DNA from 4 places in the Sphaerisporangium siamense genome. Region 4 is predicted to be linked to each of the others. Evidence: riboswitches for the same ligand, from Rfam matches in the RefSeq annotation. Region 4 holds a riboswitch; each other region holds the start of a gene.
What was found. A riboswitch is a leader RNA that binds a small molecule or an ion and turns the genes downstream of it on or off. The one in region 4 is predicted to bind cobalamin.
Positions count from the first base shown of each region.

Region 1 (4,177 bases), 6.2 Mb from region 4:
TGCCGCTCGCCCTCGCCCCGCTCCCGCCGGGCGTGGCAGAGGGCGGACAGCACGTCGCCGCCGGGCCGCGGGTGGCGCCGCCGGATCATGGGCAGCACGACCTCGTCGATCGTCTCGATGGCCTCCTGGTAGGCCCGGTCGCCGGGCAGCCGCATCGAGTACGACAGGGAGGGCAGGAACATGCGGAGCGCGACCGCGCGCGCGGCCTTGTCGTAGGCGGGGGACAGGCGGCGCCCGTCCTCGGGCGAGAGCCGCCCGCCGAACAGCACCTTGATCACGGTCTGGTTGACGAGGTCGGCCAGTTCCTCGCCCGCGTCGAACGCCCGTCCCGAGGCGGCGTGGACCTCCAGTTCGCCGACCCGCTCGTCGATGGCACGTGCCATCTCCTCGCCCAGGGAGCCGACCTTCCTGGCGGTCAGGAGCGGCTGGAGGATGCCGCGGCTCGCCTCCCAGGCGGCGCCGTCGTCGAGGATGCTCGCGCCGAGCAACCGCCGCAGGGGACGCCAGAACATCCCCTGGCGCTGGTAGTTCTCCCAGTTGCCACGCAGCACGTGCTGGACGTGGTCGGGGTGGCTGACCAGGTAGACGGGCGTGGATCCCGCCGGGAGACGGACGATCGTCCCGCGGGAACGTCTGGCGAGCGCCGCCAGCGTGTTCACGGGGTCGCGCACGATCTGAGGGAAGAGCCGGTGGAGGGGGACGGTTCGGGCATGCCGGGGGGAAGCGGCGACCGACATCGTGGGGTGCTCCAAGGGTGTGCTGCGGGCCGTGCCGCGTTCGCGTCATGCGTGAAAGGCCGTGAAAGGCCGTGACCGGTTGTGCCGCACGAGGCGGGCGCCCGGAACCGGCGGGGAGGTCCGGCTCCGGGGCCTCCTATCGAGCGCCGCTCACCGCATACCGCGAACGCGACAATTGGTAATTTCGTGCGGCAAAATGCCACATGATCAATGAAGTATCACGATCGCGGACCGCGATCAAGGTTTCGGTCAATAACCACTTAGACCGCCGAAAATGGCCTTTTCCGTACAGTCCGGAATCCAGGGGCGCGATACCCGACGCCGGACACCCCGCGTGGCTGGGCTAGTCTCGCTCCGATCGGTCGGACACCCGGGGAGCTGAGCGTCGTGGAACCAGTGTCGGTGGGTCTCATCGGAGCCGGGCCCTGGGCGGAGGCCGTACACGCCCCCATGCTCGCCGCCGGGCCGCACACGCGGCTCGCCGGGGTGTGGGCGCGCAGGCCCGAGGCCGCCGCCCGCCTCGGGGCCCCGGTGTACGAGCGGGTCGAGGAGCTGTTCGAGGTCTGCGAGGCCGTCGCCTTCTGCGTCCCGCCCGCCGTGCAGGCCGAGCTCGGCCTCCTCGCCGCCAAGGCCGGCAAGGCCCTGCTGCTGGAGAAGCCGCTCGCCGCCGACCTCGACGCCGCGCGCCGCCTGGCCGACGCCGTGGGCGAGGCCGGCGTCGCCTCCCAGATGGTGCTGACCTTCCGGTACGCCCCCGCGACCAAGGACTTCCTGCGGCGGGTCTCCGAGATCGACCCCTTCGGCGGGCACGCCGTGAACGTCTCCGGCGCCCTGCACGAGATCGACTCCCCGTGGCGGCGCGAGCGCGGCGCGATCCTCGACGTCGGCCCGCACGTGATCGACCTGCTGGACGCCGCGCTCGGGCCCGTCATCGGCGTGCGCGCCCACGGCGACCCGCTCGCCTGGACGGGCCTGCTGCTGGAGCACGAGACCGGCGCGGTCAGCGAGGCGTCGCTGTCCATGGCCGCGCACGGCGAGGACGGCGTCTCCCGCGTCGCCGTCTACGGCCACCGGGGCGGCGCCACGCTGACCGGGGACGCCCTCGGCCCGGAGGTCTTCCCCGCCATGGCCGCCGAGTTCGCCGCCACCGTGCGCGCCGGCGGCGGCCACCCGCTGGACGCCCGCCACGGGCTCCGCCTCCAGGAGATCATCGCCGCGGCCGAGGCCCAGCTCGCCTGACCCGCGGTGGTACGCCCGTCACGACCTGGCGTATCCCCTCTGGCCGTTGGTTGATACGGTTCGTGTGACGCGTGGCGTGGAGCGAAGTCCGGTGTGATTCCGGCGCTGTCCCGCAACTGTGAGATCCCCCCGGATCGAGCCAGGTCGCCTCCACCCGCGCCGACGCCGTCAACCCTCGTGGAAAAGGGTGATCCGTCATGACCACGGGTCCTCGTTTCCCGGCAACAGGAGGAACCCACGTGAGGCCCGTACGCACGGTCCTGGCGTGCGCGTTGCTGGGTACGCTGACGCTGGCCGCGTGCGGCCGGACCGACGCCCCCTCAGCCACCAGCGCAGTCACCAGTACGACCCCCGCCCCATCCGCCGGCGCCGCCGGCTTCCCCGTCACCGTCCAGGCCGGCAACGGCCCGGTGACGATCGCCGCCAGGCCCACGAAGATCATCTCCCTGTCGGCCAGCCACACCGAGACGCTGTTCGCGATCGGCGCGGGGCCGCAGGTCGTCGCCGTGGACGACCAGTCCAACCAACCGGCCGAGGCGCCGAGGACCGACCTGTCCGGCTTCAAGCCCAACGTCGAGGCCATCGTCGCCAAGCGCCCCGACCTGGTCGTCCTGTCCAACGACATCGACGGCGTCGTCGGCGCGCTCACCAAGCTCGGCGTCCCGGTGCTGCTGGAGCCCGCCGCCACCAAGTTCGACGAGGTCTACGACGAGATCGCCGACCTCGGGGCCGCCACCGGCAACGCCGCCAAGGCCACCGAGCTCGCCCAGGGGATGAAGGGCCGGATCGACGCGATCGCCGCCGCCGCGCCCAAGGACAAGAAGCTGAGCTACTACCACGAGCTGGACAGCACCCCCTACTCGGTGACCTCCAGCACCTTCCTCGGCCAGGTCTACGGCCTGTTCGGCCTGACCAACATCGCCGACAAGGCCCCCGACCCCGCCGGCGGCTACCCCAAGCTCTCCAGCGAGTTCGTCGTCAAGGCCGACCCCGACCTGATCTTCCTGGGCGACACCAAGTGCTGCGGCCAGTCCAGGGAGACCCTCGCCAAGAGGCCCGGCTGGGCCGGCCTGTCCGCCATCAAGAACGACCGGGTCGTCCCCCTCGACGACGACATCGCCTCCCGCTGGGGGCCGCGCGTGGTCGACCTGGTCAAGGTCGTGGGCGAGGCCGTCCAGAAGGCCGCGGGCTGAGACCGGCGGCCATGGCGACGGCGTCTCCGGCGCGCGCACGGCCGGCGGCGCTCGCGGTGGCGCTGGTCGTGCTCGCGATCTGCCTGCTCGCGGGACTGACGATCGGGGCGGTCGGCATCCCCGCCAAGGGCATGCTGCTCGAACTCCTCGACCGGCTGCCGTTCGTCTCGGTGGACTCGGGCCTGTCGCCGGTCGAGAAGGGCCTGCTCTTCGAGCTGCGCATGCCCCGGGTCGTGCTGGCCGCCGTCGTCGGCGGCCTGCTCGCCATGTCCGGCGCCGGCTACCAGGGCGTGTTCCGCAACCCCCTCGCCGACCCTTATCTGCTCGGCGCCGCCGCGGGCGCCGGCTTCACCGCCACGCTGATGATCGTCCTGGTCCAGGTGCAGGGCCTGGTGCCGATCGCCGCGTTCGGCGGGGCGATCGGCGGGGTGCTGCTGGCGTACGCGCTCGGCAGCACGGCCGGGCGCGGCGGCGGCACGGCCACGCTCGTGCTCGCCGGGGTCGCGGTCTCCTCCTTCCTCGCCGCGCTGCAGGCGTTCGTCCAGCAGATCCGCGTCGAGCAGCTCCAGAAGATCTACTCGTGGATACTCGGCGGCGTCGCGGGCGACTGGTCGCAGGTCCGGCTGGTCGCCCCCTACGCGGTGGTGTCGGCGGTCGTCCTGCTGGCCCACGGCCGCCTGCTCGACGTCATGTCGGTGGGCGACGACGAGGCCGTCAGCCTCGGCGTGGACGCCGCGCGGGTCCGTCTCGTCGTCCTGTGCGCCGCCTCCCTGGCCACGGCCTCGGCGGTCGCGGTCAGCGGCCTCATCGGGTTCGTCGGCGTGGTCGTCCCGCACGCCGTGCGGCGGCTCGCCGGCGGGTCCTACCGCGTGGTGCTCCCGCTGTCGCTGCTCGGCGGCGCCGCGTTCATGGTGCTCGCCGACCTGCTGGCCCGCACGATGCTCGCCCCCGCCGAACTGCCCATCGGCGTGGTCACCGCGTTCGTCGGCGCGCCGTTCTTCGTCGGCA
Region 1 covers NZ_JACHND010000001.1:7,187,608-7,191,784, reverse strand. The annotation lists gene BJ982_RS32745 (cytochrome P450) at 1-737, opposite strand, end outside; gene BJ982_RS32740 (Gfo/Idh/MocA family protein) at 1,140-1,976, shown strand; cobalamin riboswitch at 2,024-2,146, shown strand; gene BJ982_RS32735 (ABC transporter substrate-binding protein) at 2,216-3,169, shown strand; gene BJ982_RS32730 (FecCD family ABC transporter permease) at 3,181-4,177, shown strand, end outside.
Region 1: it holds a riboswitch for cobalamin, as region 4 does, so the genes downstream of both, BJ982_RS32735 (ABC transporter substrate-binding protein) here and BJ982_RS04530 ((2Fe-2S) ferredoxin domain-containing protein) in region 4, are expected to answer to the same signal.

Region 2 (4,177 bases), 920 kb from region 4:
ACCCGCCGTTCGGCTGGGTCCCGATCAACGACCCGCGGATCAAGCAGCACGGGTACAACGTCATCAACGCCGCCTTCCCGGTGATCCGCAGCGACGGCACCGTGCTGTGGGAGGACGGGATGGACGCGACCGTGAAGGTCTCCACCCCGGCCGAGATGTGCTCCGCCAAGGCCGCGGGCGCCACGATCCTGATGTCCATCGGCGGGGCGACGGCCGGCATCGACCTCAGCTCCAGCACCGTCGCGGACCGCTTCGTCGCGACGGTCGTGCCGATCCTGAAGAAGTACAACTTCGACGGCATCGACATCGACATCGAGACCGGCCTGTCCGGCAGCGGCAACATCAACACGCTGTCGGCCTCGCAGTCCAACCTGATCCGCATCATCGACGGCGTGCTCGCCCAGATGCCGTCCAACTTCGGCCTGACCATGGCGCCCGAGACGGCGTACGTCACCGGCGGCAGCGTCACCTACGGCTCCATCTGGGGCGCGTACCTGCCGATCATCAAGAAGTACGCCGACAACGGCCGCCTGTGGTGGCTGAACATGCAGTACTACAACGGCAGCATGTACGGCTGCTCGGGCGACTCCTACCAGGCCGGCACGGTGCAGGGCTTCACCGCCCAGACCACCTGCCTCAACAACGGTCTGGTCATCCAGGGCACGACCATCAAGGTGCCCTACGACAAGCAGGTTCCTGGTCTGCCCGCCCAGGCGGGCGCGGGCGGCGGCTACATGTCGCCGTCGCTGGTGAGCCAGAGCTGGAACGCGTTCAACGGCCAGCTCAAGGGCCTGATGGACTGGTCCATCAACTGGGACGGCTCGCGGAACTGGACCTTCGGCGACACCGTGAAGGGGCTGCAGGGCCGCTAGCCGGCAGGACGTGAAGGGCCGCTCCCGGGTGACCGGGAGCGGCCTTTTCGCGTGAGAGGGGACGGTGAGCGCCCTGGTCGGAGGGTTTCATGCCGGTATTCTCGGCTGCGGGCGGCGCCGGCACGCGAAACCTGGGGGACCGACGATGAAGCTGACCTGGGACGCCGTTCTCGCCTGGCGCATGCGGCGGCAGTTCCTGGACCGCCCGGCGTCCGTCTCCACCGAGCAGGTCGTCCGCCGGTTGTGCGGGGTCCAGAGCCAGGTGAGGTCCTACGCCGAACTCGCGGTGGCGGTGCGCTCGCCCGCGCCGGCGAAGGACGCCGTCCAGCGCGGGATCGCCGCCAAGGCGCTGATGCGCACCTGGGCCATGCGCGGCACCCTGCACGCCCTGTCCACCCGTGACGCGCCCGCCTTCCTGTCGCTGCTGGCCTCGGCCCGCACCTGGGAGAAGGGCGCCTGGCAGCGGTCCTTCCTGGACGCGCCGCGCATGGCGCGGCTCGCCGACGCCGTCCGCGCCGAGCTGGACGGCGCCGTGCTCACCCGCGAGGAACTGGTCGCGGCCGTCGAGAGGCGGACCAGGGACGCCACGATCTCCGAGGCCGTGCGGTCCGGCTGGGGCACGGTTCTGAAGCCGCTGGCCTGGCTCGGCGACCTGTGCAACGGCGACGGCGACGACGGCCGGGTCACCTTCACCAACCCCGCGACCTACCTTCCCGGCTGGCCGGGGCTGCCCGAGCCCGACGCCGCCGCCCGGGTCGCCATCCCCGCCTACCTGTCGGCGTACGGCCCGGCCGGGCCGGACGCCTTCAACCGCTGGCTGGTGCGCGGCGCGCTCAAGAAGACGACCGTGCGCCGGTGGTTCGCCGACCTCGGCGACATACTCACCGAGGTCGACGTCGAGGGCGAGCGGCTGTGGGTACGCACCGAGGACGCCGGCTCCCTCGCCTCGGCCGCGCCCACCGACATGCTCCGCCTCCTGCCCGCCTTCGACCAGTACGTCCTCGGCGTCGGCACCGACGACACCCGCGTGGTCCCGGCCGCGCACCGCAAGGACGTCAGCAGGACCGCGGGATGGATCTCGCCCGTCCTCGTCCACGCCGGCACGGTGACCGGGGTGTGGGAGAACGACGAGGGGGCGCTCTCCGTGTCCCTGTTCCCGGGCGCCCCGAAGCCGGACACCGCCGCGCTCGAAACCGAGGCGACCCACCTCGGCGCCCTGCTGAGCGGCGGAAGGCCGATCTCGATCGCGATCTCGTGATCGGTCACCACCGGTCGTGGTGGACGGCCTTCCGCAGCGGGCGCCGGTGCCGCCAGCCGTGCCGTTCCAGGTCCGGCGCGGCCTCCAGGTGGGTCACGGGGCCGACGCAGAGCCAGGCCACCGGGCGGATGCCCGCGGGCACGCCGAGCAGCCCGGCGACGAACGGCTCGCGGTAGAACGACACCCAGCCGACGCCGAGGCCCTCGGCGGTCGCGGCCAGCCACAGGTTCTGGATGGCCAGGCACACCGAGTACAGGCCCGTGTCGGCGATGGCGTGCCGGCCCAGCACGGCGGGCGCGCCGCGCCCGGGGTCGTAGGTGACGACGATCGACAGCGTCGACTCCAGCACGCCCTCGATCTTGATCCGGGCGAACCGCTCCGCCGCCGCGGCGTCGAGCGTCGCGGCGAAGGTCTCACGCTCGGCCGTCACGTGCTCGTGGAAGGCCGCGCGGACCGCGTCGTCCCGCACGACGATGAAGTCCCACGGCTGGGACAGACCGACGCTCGGCGCGGCGTGCGCCGCGGACAGGACGCGGTGCAGCACCCGATCGGGGATCGGCGCGCCGGTGAACTGGCCGCGCACGTCCCGGCGGCGGTGGATGACGTCGTAGAACCGGTTGTCCATGGGCAGGCTCCCGCTGCGCGTGCCCCATACCCGGGGCGGTGGGCGCGAGGCCGGTCTTCGGACTCCCGGATCGACGCCCGCCACCCGCCTTCCCAGCCCTTCCGGGCCAGTGGCCGCGCACTCGCGCGTGGGTGGTGGCTCCCCGGTCACCGCGGCGGGCCCGTGCCGGAATCACACCGGCTTCCCGATTCTCCCCGCCGAGGCGAGGCACCTCACTACGACTCTCCGTGGAAAACCATAAACGATCACCTGCCGCCGCCGTATCGCCGGGGGCGTCGCAATCGCCTGTCCGGACGACGGCATGGCGCTCACCTGAACGGGAGCGGTCACGCCGGCCGCCGATGGCGGGGACGGTGGTGAGGGTTCCGGCGAACGCGCCGGTGCCGCGCGACCGGCGGCCGCGCGAACGCACGCGCCGGGGTGCCGGCGTCCTGGAAGCGGACGGCGGCACCCCGGTGGTGGGCCGGGCGTGGCTCAGCCGCCCGCGCCCGCCCGCTGCCGGCCCTCGGGGGACATGACGAGCAGGCCGAGGCACATCTCGTCGCTCGTGCCCTCGCCCCACACCACGTACCGCGCGGGCAGGCCCTGGAGCGCGGGCAGGGTCTTGCGCAGGCCGGCGTCGTGGGTGCAGGTCACGCGGAGGTTGTCGCCGGGCTTGACGGTGACGGGCTCGGGCAACGGGCGGATCTGCTGGTCGTCGAAGTCGTAGGACGGGATGTCCAGCAGCGTCTTCGCCTTGGGCGTGCCCGGGTTCATCTCGACCTTGATCGCGCGTCCGAGCAGGTGCATGTGCCCCGCGGTGGCGTAGATCGTCGCCTTGCCTTCGAACTTGCTGTCGCAGTGCTGGGTAGGCCCGGGGGTGAGCGGTTTGCCCTGGCCGCAGTACTGCGCGAGCTGGGCGACGTTCTCGCCCGAGTCCGTGCCGAAGCGGCTCACGACGTCCTTGACGGCGGTGTCACGGTCGCAGAGGGGACCGGACTCCTGGCTCGTGCAGGGCAGCTCGATCGGGGCCTGAAGCAACCCGGTGGCCAGCGGCTTGAGCTCGGCCTTGCCATCGGTGAGCCGTAGCCGCATGCTCGACTGGTCGCTCTGGTCGGCCTTGCCGCCCGAGGCGAGCAGGTTGTAGTGGATCTGCATGACGAGCTTGCTGCCGGGCTGGAGCGGATAGCCGACCTTCTGCTTGAGCAGCGTCTCGTTCGCGCCGGGCGCCCAGTGGCCCACCCAACCGCCGCCGTCGACGCCCGAGTTGCCGAAGCAGGTCCAGCCCTCGCCCGGCGTCTTCGCGTCGAGGTCCTGGGCCTGCTGCACCTTGTCGGGGTCGACGCGGAAGATGATCGCGTGGTGGACGAGCGAGGTGTTCTGCGGGAAGAACTGGCTGCCGGTCAGGAACGCCTGCTCGGTGAGGCCGGGGTCGACGATGAA
Region 2 covers NZ_JACHND010000001.1:59,525-63,701, reverse strand. The annotation lists gene BJ982_RS00310 (glycosyl hydrolase family 18 protein) at 1-872, shown strand, start outside; gene BJ982_RS00305 (winged helix DNA-binding domain-containing protein) at 1,018-2,130, shown strand; gene bluB (5,6-dimethylbenzimidazole synthase) at 2,135-2,755, opposite strand; cobalamin riboswitch at 2,787-2,985, opposite strand; gene BJ982_RS00295 (monooxygenase) at 3,230-4,177, opposite strand, start outside.
Region 2: it holds a riboswitch for cobalamin, as region 4 does, so the genes downstream of both, bluB (5,6-dimethylbenzimidazole synthase) here and BJ982_RS04530 ((2Fe-2S) ferredoxin domain-containing protein) in region 4, are expected to answer to the same signal.

Region 3 (4,177 bases), 4.1 Mb from region 4:
CTCCGGCTCCTCGGCCCGCACGGTGTCCACGACCGCGAACGCGAACTCCATGTGCATGGACTCGTCGCGGAACACCCAGTTCGTCCCGGTGGCCAGCCCGCCGAGCAGGCCGCGCGAGCGCAGCCAGTACACGTAGGCGAAGGCGCCGTAGAAGAACAGCCCCTCGATGCACGCGGCGAAGCAGATCAGGTTGAGCAGGAACGCCCGCCGGTCGTCGCGGGACTCCAGCCGGGCGAGCCCGCCGATGGAGTCGATCCAGCGGAAGCAGAACTCGGCCTTGTCCCTGATGGACGGGATGTGCTCGATCGCCGCGAACGCCTTGGCCCGCTCGTCGTGGTCGGGCAGGTAGGTGTCCAGCAGCGTGAGGTAGAACTGCACGTGCACGGCCTCCTCGAAGAGCTGCCGCGACAGGTACAACCGCGCCTCGGGCGCGTTGACGTGCTGGTACAGGTTGAGCACGAGGTTGTTGGCCACGATCGAGTCGCCGGTGGCGAAGAAGGCCACCAGGCGGTTGATCAGGTGGCGTTCCTGCGGGCCGAGCCGGGCCAGGTCGGCGAGGTCGGACTGCAGGTCCACCTCCTCGACCGTCCAGGTGTTGCGGATCGCGGCCCGGTAGCGCTCGTAGAAGTCCGGGTAGCGCATCGGGCGCAGGGTCAGGTTCATGCCGGGGTCGAGCAGCATCACTGGCACGCCTCGCAGATCTCGGGGTTCTCCAGGGAACAGGCGACGGCCTCGGGCTCCGAGAACGCCGGGGAGGCCGCGGCGGGGACGGCGGCGACGGTGGTCTGCGCGATGCGGGTGGCCGGGCGGGAGCGCAGGTAGTAGGTGGTCTTCAGCCCCGCGCGCCAGGCGTAGGCGTACATCGAGGACAGCTTGCCGATGGTCGGGGCCGCCATGAACAGGTTCAGCGACTGCGACTGGTCCACGTAGGGCTGGCGCGCGGCGGCCATGTCGATCAGCGCCTTCTGCGGCAGCTCCCACGCGGTGCGGTACAGCGCCCGCAGGTCCTCGGGGATGGACGCGATGTCCTGGACCGAGCCGTCCGCCCGCTTGATCGCGTCCCTGACCTCCGGCGTCCACAGCCCGCGCTCCCGCAGGTCACGCACCAGGTAGCGGTTGACCTGAAGGAACTCCCCCGACAGGGTCTCGCGCTTGAAGACGTTGGACACCTGCGGCTCGACACACTCGTAGCATCCGGCGATCGAGGCGATCGTCGCCGTCGGGGCGATCGCGATCATCAGCGAGTTGCGCAGGCCGGTGGCGGCGACGCGCTCCCGCAGCGCCGCCCACTCGCCCGGGTGGACGGGCCGGGCGTCCGGGTAGTGGTCCGGGTGCAGCGTCCCGCGCGCCGCCCGCGTGTCTCCGTAGGAGGGGTGGGCGCCGTGGGCCTCGGCCAGGTCGCAGGACGTGCGGTAGGCGGCGAGCGCGATCTCCTCGGCGACGCGCGTGGACAGGGCCAGCGCCTCGGGCGCGTCGAAGGGCAGGCGCAGCGCGAAGAACACGTCGGCCAGGCCCATCACGCCGAGCCCGATCGGGCGCCAGCGCCGGTTGGCGGCCTCGGCCTCGGGCGTCGGGTAGTAGCCCAGGTCGATGGTCCTGTCCAGGAACCGGACGGCGGTCGCCACCGTGGCGCGCAGCCGGGCCCAGTCGATGCCGCCGCCGGTCAGGTGGGCGGCCAGGTTGACCGAGCCGAGGTTGCACACCGCGGTCTCGGCGTCGCTGGTCACCTCCAGGATCTCGGTGCAGAGGTTGGACAGGTGGATGACGTTCTCCGGCAGCGCCGTCTGGTTGGAGGCGCGGTTGGCGGCGTCCTTGAAGGTCATCCAGCCGTTGCCGGTCTGGGCGAGCGTGCGCATCATGCGGCCGTACAGGGCGCGGGCCGGCACCTTGCGGACGTACCGTCCGGCGGCCTCGGCCTCGCGGTAGGCGGCCTCGAACGCCTCCCCCCACAGGTCGGTGAGCTCGGGGACCTCCTTGGGGTCGAACAGCGCCCACTCGGCGTCGGCCTCGACCCTGCGCATGAACTCGTCGGGCACCCAGTTGGCCAGGTTCAGGTTGTGGGTGCGCCGGGCGTCCTCGCCGGTGTTGTCGCGCAGTTCGAGGAACTCCTCGACGTCGGCGTGCCACGGTTCGAGGTAGACGCAGGCCGCGCCCTTGCGCCGCCCGCCCTGGTTGACGGCGGCGACGCTGGCGTCCAGCGTGCGCAGCCAGGGGACGATGCCGTTGGACAGCCCGTTGGTGCCCCGGATCAGCGAACCGCGCGCGCGGACCCTGGTCCAGGCGATGCCGATGCCGCCCGCGTACTTCGACAGGCGCGCCACCTGGGCGTACCGCTCGTAGATGCCGTCCAGCTCGTCGCGCGGGGAGTCCAGCAGGAAGCAGGAGGAGAGCTGGGGCCTGCGGGTGCCGGAGTTGAAGAGCGTGGGCGAGCTCGGCAGGTACGACAGCGTGGAGATCAGCCGGTACAGCTCGCCGGCCTCGGCGACGGTCCGCGCGAGGCCGCAGGCGACGCGCAGGAAGAAGTGCTGCGGGGTTTCGAGGACGCCCCGGGTGACGGGGTGGCGCAGCAGGTAGCGGTCGTAGACGGTGCGCAGCCCGAAGTACTCGAAGCGGCCGTCCCCCTCCGGGTCGACGAGGGCGTCCAGCGCGGCGGCGTCGTCCCGGACGAACGCGGCGAGGCGGTCGTGGACCAGGCCCGCGGCGTGCGTGGCCGCGACCGACTCCGAGAACGTCCGCACGCCGTGCGCCGCGGCCTCCTCGGCGATCTCCTCGGCGAGCAGCCGGGCGGCGAGGCGGGAGTTCTCCGGGTCGGCGATGACCCGGGCGGCGGCCTCCTGGATGGCGAGCCGCCGTCGCTCGCCGGCCGCGTCCCGCCGGTAGGCCGGGCGCGGGCCCGGCTCGGCGTCACGCGCCGCGTCAGTCACCGCATCGGTCACGGTCACCTGCTGTCTCCTTCGTGCGAACGGGTCGCCGCGAGGAAGGAGCGCACGAAGACATGGCCCGGTGGCCCTCACAGGGGCATGCCGGGACGACCTCGTCTCGCGGCCCTCCCTCGGGGCCTGGACGACGTCGCGGGCAGGTCTTCGGGCTCGCGGGCGCACGGCACACCCCTACTGGCCGTCGCTTCCCGGGCCGTGCGGCCCAGTGCCTTGTGACGGCGGTCGTTCCCGCTCACCGCTGCGGGGCAGCGCCGGAGTCACACCGGCTTCCCTCTCACCTCGCCGAAGCGAACCAGCGACGAGCATGGATCCTACATCTAGTGGCGCAGCGCGCAACAACCCCTATAAGTTGTGTTGCACAGGGGTACGGAGCGTCACCGGGCGGTCAGGCCCGCACGCCCAGCTCCCCCAGCGCGCGGCCGAGCCGGGCCGACTCCACGCCGAGCCACTGCCGGAAGTCGTCGCCGTCCAGGTACAAGGGGGTCCAGCCGTTGCGCCCGCACAGCGCCTGCCAGCGCGGCGACTCGGCCACGCCCCGGCACAGCAGGGCCAGTGCGGCGCGGTCGTCGTCGGCGAGGCGGCCGGGCCCGAGCAGGCCGCGCCAGTTCGCGCAGTACAGGTGCACGTCGGACTCCATCAGTGTCGGGGCCTCCAGGCCGGGGATGCGCTCGGGCGAGGACACCGCCAGCACGCGCAGCTCTCCCGAGCGCACCCGTGCCCGCACGGCGGCCTGCCCCGCGATGACGGCGGCCGCCGTGCCCCCGTTGAGCGCGGCGACGGCGTCGTCGCAGCTTGGATGGGCCGCGTACCGGACCAGGCGCGCGTCCACGCCGAGGCTCTGGGCCAGCATGCCGAGCAGCAGGTGGTCCACCCCGCCCTCGTTCCTGCCCGCGACGGCGAGCCGGCCGGGGTCGCGGCGCAGGGCGTCGGCGAACGCGCCGAACGTGGCCAGGCGCGAGGACGCGGGGACGGCGATCAGCTCCCACTCGCCGCAGAGCCGGGCCACGGGGGTCGTGCCGGCGAAGGCGCCCGACGGCCGGGCGGCGCGCACCGTGCCGACCAGCTCGGGCTCGGCCATCAGGACCTGGTCGGCGCGGCGCGCCCGGGTGAACTCGGCCAGGCAGGACGCGAGGGGCCTGGTCTCGACGTGGACGGCCCTGGCCAGCGACTCGCGCTCGGCCACCCCTTTGAGCGACCGGGCGACCCTGTCGGCGTCGCCGCCGGCCGGGCCCGGCACC
Region 3 covers NZ_JACHND010000001.1:5,073,189-5,077,365, reverse strand. The annotation lists gene BJ982_RS23415 (ribonucleotide-diphosphate reductase subunit beta) at 1-681, opposite strand, end outside; gene BJ982_RS23410 (ribonucleoside-diphosphate reductase subunit alpha) at 681-2,942, opposite strand; cobalamin riboswitch at 3,058-3,251, opposite strand; gene BJ982_RS23405 (tripartite tricarboxylate transporter substrate-binding protein) at 3,325-4,177, opposite strand, start outside.
Region 3: it holds a riboswitch for cobalamin, as region 4 does, so the genes downstream of both, BJ982_RS23410 (ribonucleoside-diphosphate reductase subunit alpha) here and BJ982_RS04530 ((2Fe-2S) ferredoxin domain-containing protein) in region 4, are expected to answer to the same signal.

Region 4 (4,177 bases):
AGGCCACCCCTCCCAGGTAGAGCACGACGATGGCCATCAGCCGGATGGAGTCACGGCAGAACGTCTCCGCCAGCCTCGCGAGCTCGGCGCCGCGCCGGCCGCTGGCGTTGAACGCCTTGAGCGTCGCCATGCCCTGCAGGGCGTCGAGGTTCTCGGCGTACAGACCTTTGTAGCCGCGGAACCAGGCGTCGTTGCGCTCCTTGAGCACCCGATCCGAGACCAGGGGCAGCACCGGCATCAGCGCCGCGCACGCCAGCACGACCACACCGATGACCGGGTCGAGCACGAACAGGAACGCGGTCACTCCGACGGCGCCGACCAGGGCCGCGACCATCTGCGGCAGGAATCTGCCGACATAGGCGTCCACGGTCTCGATCCCGTCGACCAGTGAGCTCTGCGTCGATCCGGTCCGCCCGCGTTGCGCCCAGCCGGGCCCGAGCATCAGCAGCTTGGCGGTCAGCCGCCGCCGCAGTTCCTTCTTGATCCGAGCCGATGTCCGCAGCGCGACGCCTTCCCGTACCGCGAGCGCCAAGCTGCGCACGAGTTGCAGGGCGACGATCCCGGCGACGGGCCAGACGATCGAGGCCGCGTCCTGGCCCGAGAAGATCCTGGCCAGGGATTGGGCGATCAGCACACCCTGGCCGACGTAGGTCGCGGTGATGGCCAGCAACAGGCCGACCAGCCCGGCCAGGCGTCGGCGCACGGACGGTGACAGGCGCAGCAGTCGGGCGATCACCGCTCCTCCTTGAGCTCGAAGACGAGCTGGGCGCGGGGTACGGCGCGCACGCCGTACCCCCGGGAGATCCGCTCGACGGTCAGCACCTCCTCTTGTGGACCGCAGGCCGGAATCGGGCCACTGTCCGTGCGGGAGAGCCGGTCGCGGTACGCGGCGGCCCGGTTGAGGTCGTGCGGCGCGGCCGGCGTGCTGATGCCCAGCGCACGCACCAGAAGAGGGATCTCCGGTTGGTGGCGCTGCCGATCAGGTGGTAGGCCGGCGCGCCGGCCGCGCCGCTTGGGGGCGCGGCCCGAACCCCGCACCTTGCCGGGACCAGCGAAGACACCAACAGGGCGAGCACCCCTCATGAGCCCGAACTCCTTGCAAGAGATTCACAGGCGGGAGGCATTCGCAAAATAGGCACGACTTCCCGGCGTGGTCAAGACCACACGCCAGGTGGCCCCGTGCTCCACCGCGGCCGGACGTGCCCTATGACTACGCCGCCCTGGAGCCGGATCACCGGGAGACCCGGAGCCGCGCCGAGCACCCCGCGGCCTACGCTCGATGGCCCGGTGAGCGGACACGGAATATCCGTGCCTTTGCGGGTGGTGCGGCTTGTGCGACCATGGGCGCGAAGGCGACGGCGGAACGAGGAAGCCGGTGTGAATCCGGCGCGGTCCCGCCACTGTGATCGGCGAGCGGACCCCGACAACGCCACTGCCCCGAGGGGTGGGAAGGCCGGGGCGAGCTTCGACCCGAGAGCCAGGAGACTCACGCGGTCGCCTCCTCACGGAATTGGGGCGGATCTCCCCAAGAGAGGAACGGTGATCGCCGTGCCGCATGTCCGGCATGTCCCTTTCGTTTATCCGCGCTGGTGCAAAAGCGGGCGTCCCCGTGTCGGGTTTGCCCGCCATCGAGGTACGGCGGCGGTCCGATCCTCACGGACCCTTGTACTCCGGCCAGATCCCCTGCCGTGGCCAGGCCCCGATGCGCTCGACCGCACCGGTAGAGGGTGCGGGCGCGCATGACGAGAATCGCCATCTGCCGGGGCTGCTGCTGCGGCACCGCGCGCAGGGTCCCCGGCCTTGACCACGACGCGCAGGTCGCGCGCCTGGCAGAGGTCGCCGAGGTGCGCGTCACCGACTGCCTGGACGTCTGCGACCAGGCGAACGTCATCGTGGTACAGCCCTCACCCGCGGGGCGGCAGGCGGGCGGGCGGCCGGTGTGGCTGGGCCTGGCCAACCAGCCGGAGGCGGCCGACGACATCGCCGCCTGGATCCGCGCCGGCGGTCCCGGCCTCGCCGATCTTCCTGGCATCCTCACCCTCCACGTCACGGCCCCGCCGCGGCGTATCCGCACCGCCGGCGTTGTGAGCGACTCAGGACATGCCGATCACGCGTCATGAGCGGCGCGGTGGTCGCCCTCGGCGCGCCCGGCGAGGTGCTCGCCCCGGCGCCGCTCGCCGAGGTCCATCGCGTTGAAGCCGAGGTGATCACACACCCGTTAACGGGAACTCCACAGGTGACTCTGATAACCCGCGGCCAGCCGCATCCGAGGAGTGATCCACCGGCCTGAACCTTTCTTTGGCCGGCGATGCCGGAACGAATGCACTTACCGCGTTCCGGCGTATTTCCCATGCACTCCAGTCCCTAATTCCACACAAATCCACCGAAACCAGAAAATGGAGTTATAAGCCATGGGTTCTCTTCGGCCGGCCTCGCCGGAATCGATCACCGCCGCCCTCGCGGACGTTGCTTCGGTCGGCTCGTTCTTCCGGATCGCCGTGTCGGGTGACGGCGCCGGATGGCATCCGATCGAGGAGGACTACGCCCGCGGCGTATCCGACCTGGTCACCAGTGTCGCCACCCGCTATGGCGCCAAGGAACCGCGAATCGGCGCCTCCATCATGCAGCTCGGGCACGCGGCCCGATTGTGGTCGCCCATGCTCGCGTGCGCCCTCGTCCACGGCGTCGTGCCCGACCTGACCCGCCTGCACCGAGCCGACGACGGGCCGGCCCTGCGGCTACCGGCCTCCTCCGGCTGGCATGTCGACGCGAACGCCCAGCTCACCCGAATTCTCTATCGATCGGTGGTGGTCACGCACCTGGAGGCGCTCGCCGCCGGGTTGCGCGTCAAGGTCGCGCCGCGCCTCCTGTACGGCAACGCGGCGTCCGCGCTGGCCGAGGCGGGCCGAGCCGTCCTCGCCGCGCGCCCGGACCTCGCCGGCCCGACGTACCGTCTCACGACGGACCTTCTCGGCATCGGGCGGCTGGCCGGGCTCGGCGACGTCACAGGCCCAGATCTGACGTTCCGGCGCAGAAGCTGCTGCCTTTATTACCGGGTCCCCGGCGGAGTCAAGTGCGACGACTGCTCTCTGGACGGAAAACACCGCCGATGAACCGGACCGCGTTCGGCATTGAGTTTCGCGCCGCGCCATGCATAAACTCGATGCAAGGAGTTCGCAGTTGCATAATGGTCGCAATAAGGGCGGCCATATGCCGAGCCGAAGGAGGACGCACATGGCGCACCACGGTTTCGTCGAGCCCGAAGACCCTCAGTCGGGCGTCAGGTCCCACACGCCGGCGGTGGACTCGCCGTTCGAGTGGCGTGAGGAAGCCGACAGCGAGTGACCAGAAGGCGGGTGGGCCGCCGGTTCGGCGGCCCACCCGCCGCGTACCGGCATCCGGGCCGATCCAGGCGTCCTTCCAGAGGGAGGAGCGATCACATGAGGAACCCGATGGCCGAGCCGGAAACACCGGCCGGCCCGGCCGCGGCGGACGAGGCCGAGGGCATGGAAGAGGTGGCCGCCCGTCTCGGCACGGAGGGTGGGCTGGGCCTCATCCGGCGCCTCACCAGGGATCACCCCCGCCTGGACCTCGTCGCGACCTGTGTCTCCTACAGCGCCCGCCTTTCCACCCCTCCCGGATCGGCCGCCGTCATCGACACCGTCACCGGCGGAGCCGCGTTGGCGGATCCGGCCCGTGCCCGGTACGCGGCCATCGGAGAGGCCGTGGAGCGGTACTGCGGCAACGCCGTCCCCGCCGAACTGCCGACCGGCTCCTACGAGCGCCTTGCCCGCGAGGGCCGGCCGGTCGCGGACCCGCGGACATTCGCGCTCTACTCCCGCGCCCAGCACGCCCAACGGGGGTTCCCGTTCGTCCCCATGACCCCCGACCTGGAGATCGCCTGGGCCCACGGCGAGGATCTGAGCGACGGGCGGCAGATCCTGGTTCCGGCGTCGCTGGCCTACGTCAACTACTTCCGCGGGACACGCGCCGCCGAGGCGCCCACCAACTACCCGATCCTGGCGGGGACCGCCGCCGGCCTCACCCCGGAGCGAGCCCGGTTCGCCGCGCTCCTGGAAGTCCTGGAACGCGACGCCGTCACCGTCTGGTGGACGAGCGGGGCGCCCGCCGCACCACTCGTGGCCGGCACGGGCGGCCGTCTCGGCTTCGCGCTGCG
Region 4 covers NZ_JACHND010000001.1:976,138-980,314, forward strand. The annotation lists gene BJ982_RS04520 (ABC transporter ATP-binding protein/permease) at 1-736, opposite strand, end outside; gene BJ982_RS04525 (hypothetical protein) at 733-945, opposite strand; cobalamin riboswitch at 1,302-1,506, shown strand; gene BJ982_RS04530 ((2Fe-2S) ferredoxin domain-containing protein) at 1,740-2,120, shown strand; gene BJ982_RS04535 ((2Fe-2S)-binding protein) at 2,412-3,113, shown strand; gene BJ982_RS04540 (SagD/YcaO family ATP-dependent cyclodehydratase) at 3,441-4,177, shown strand, end outside.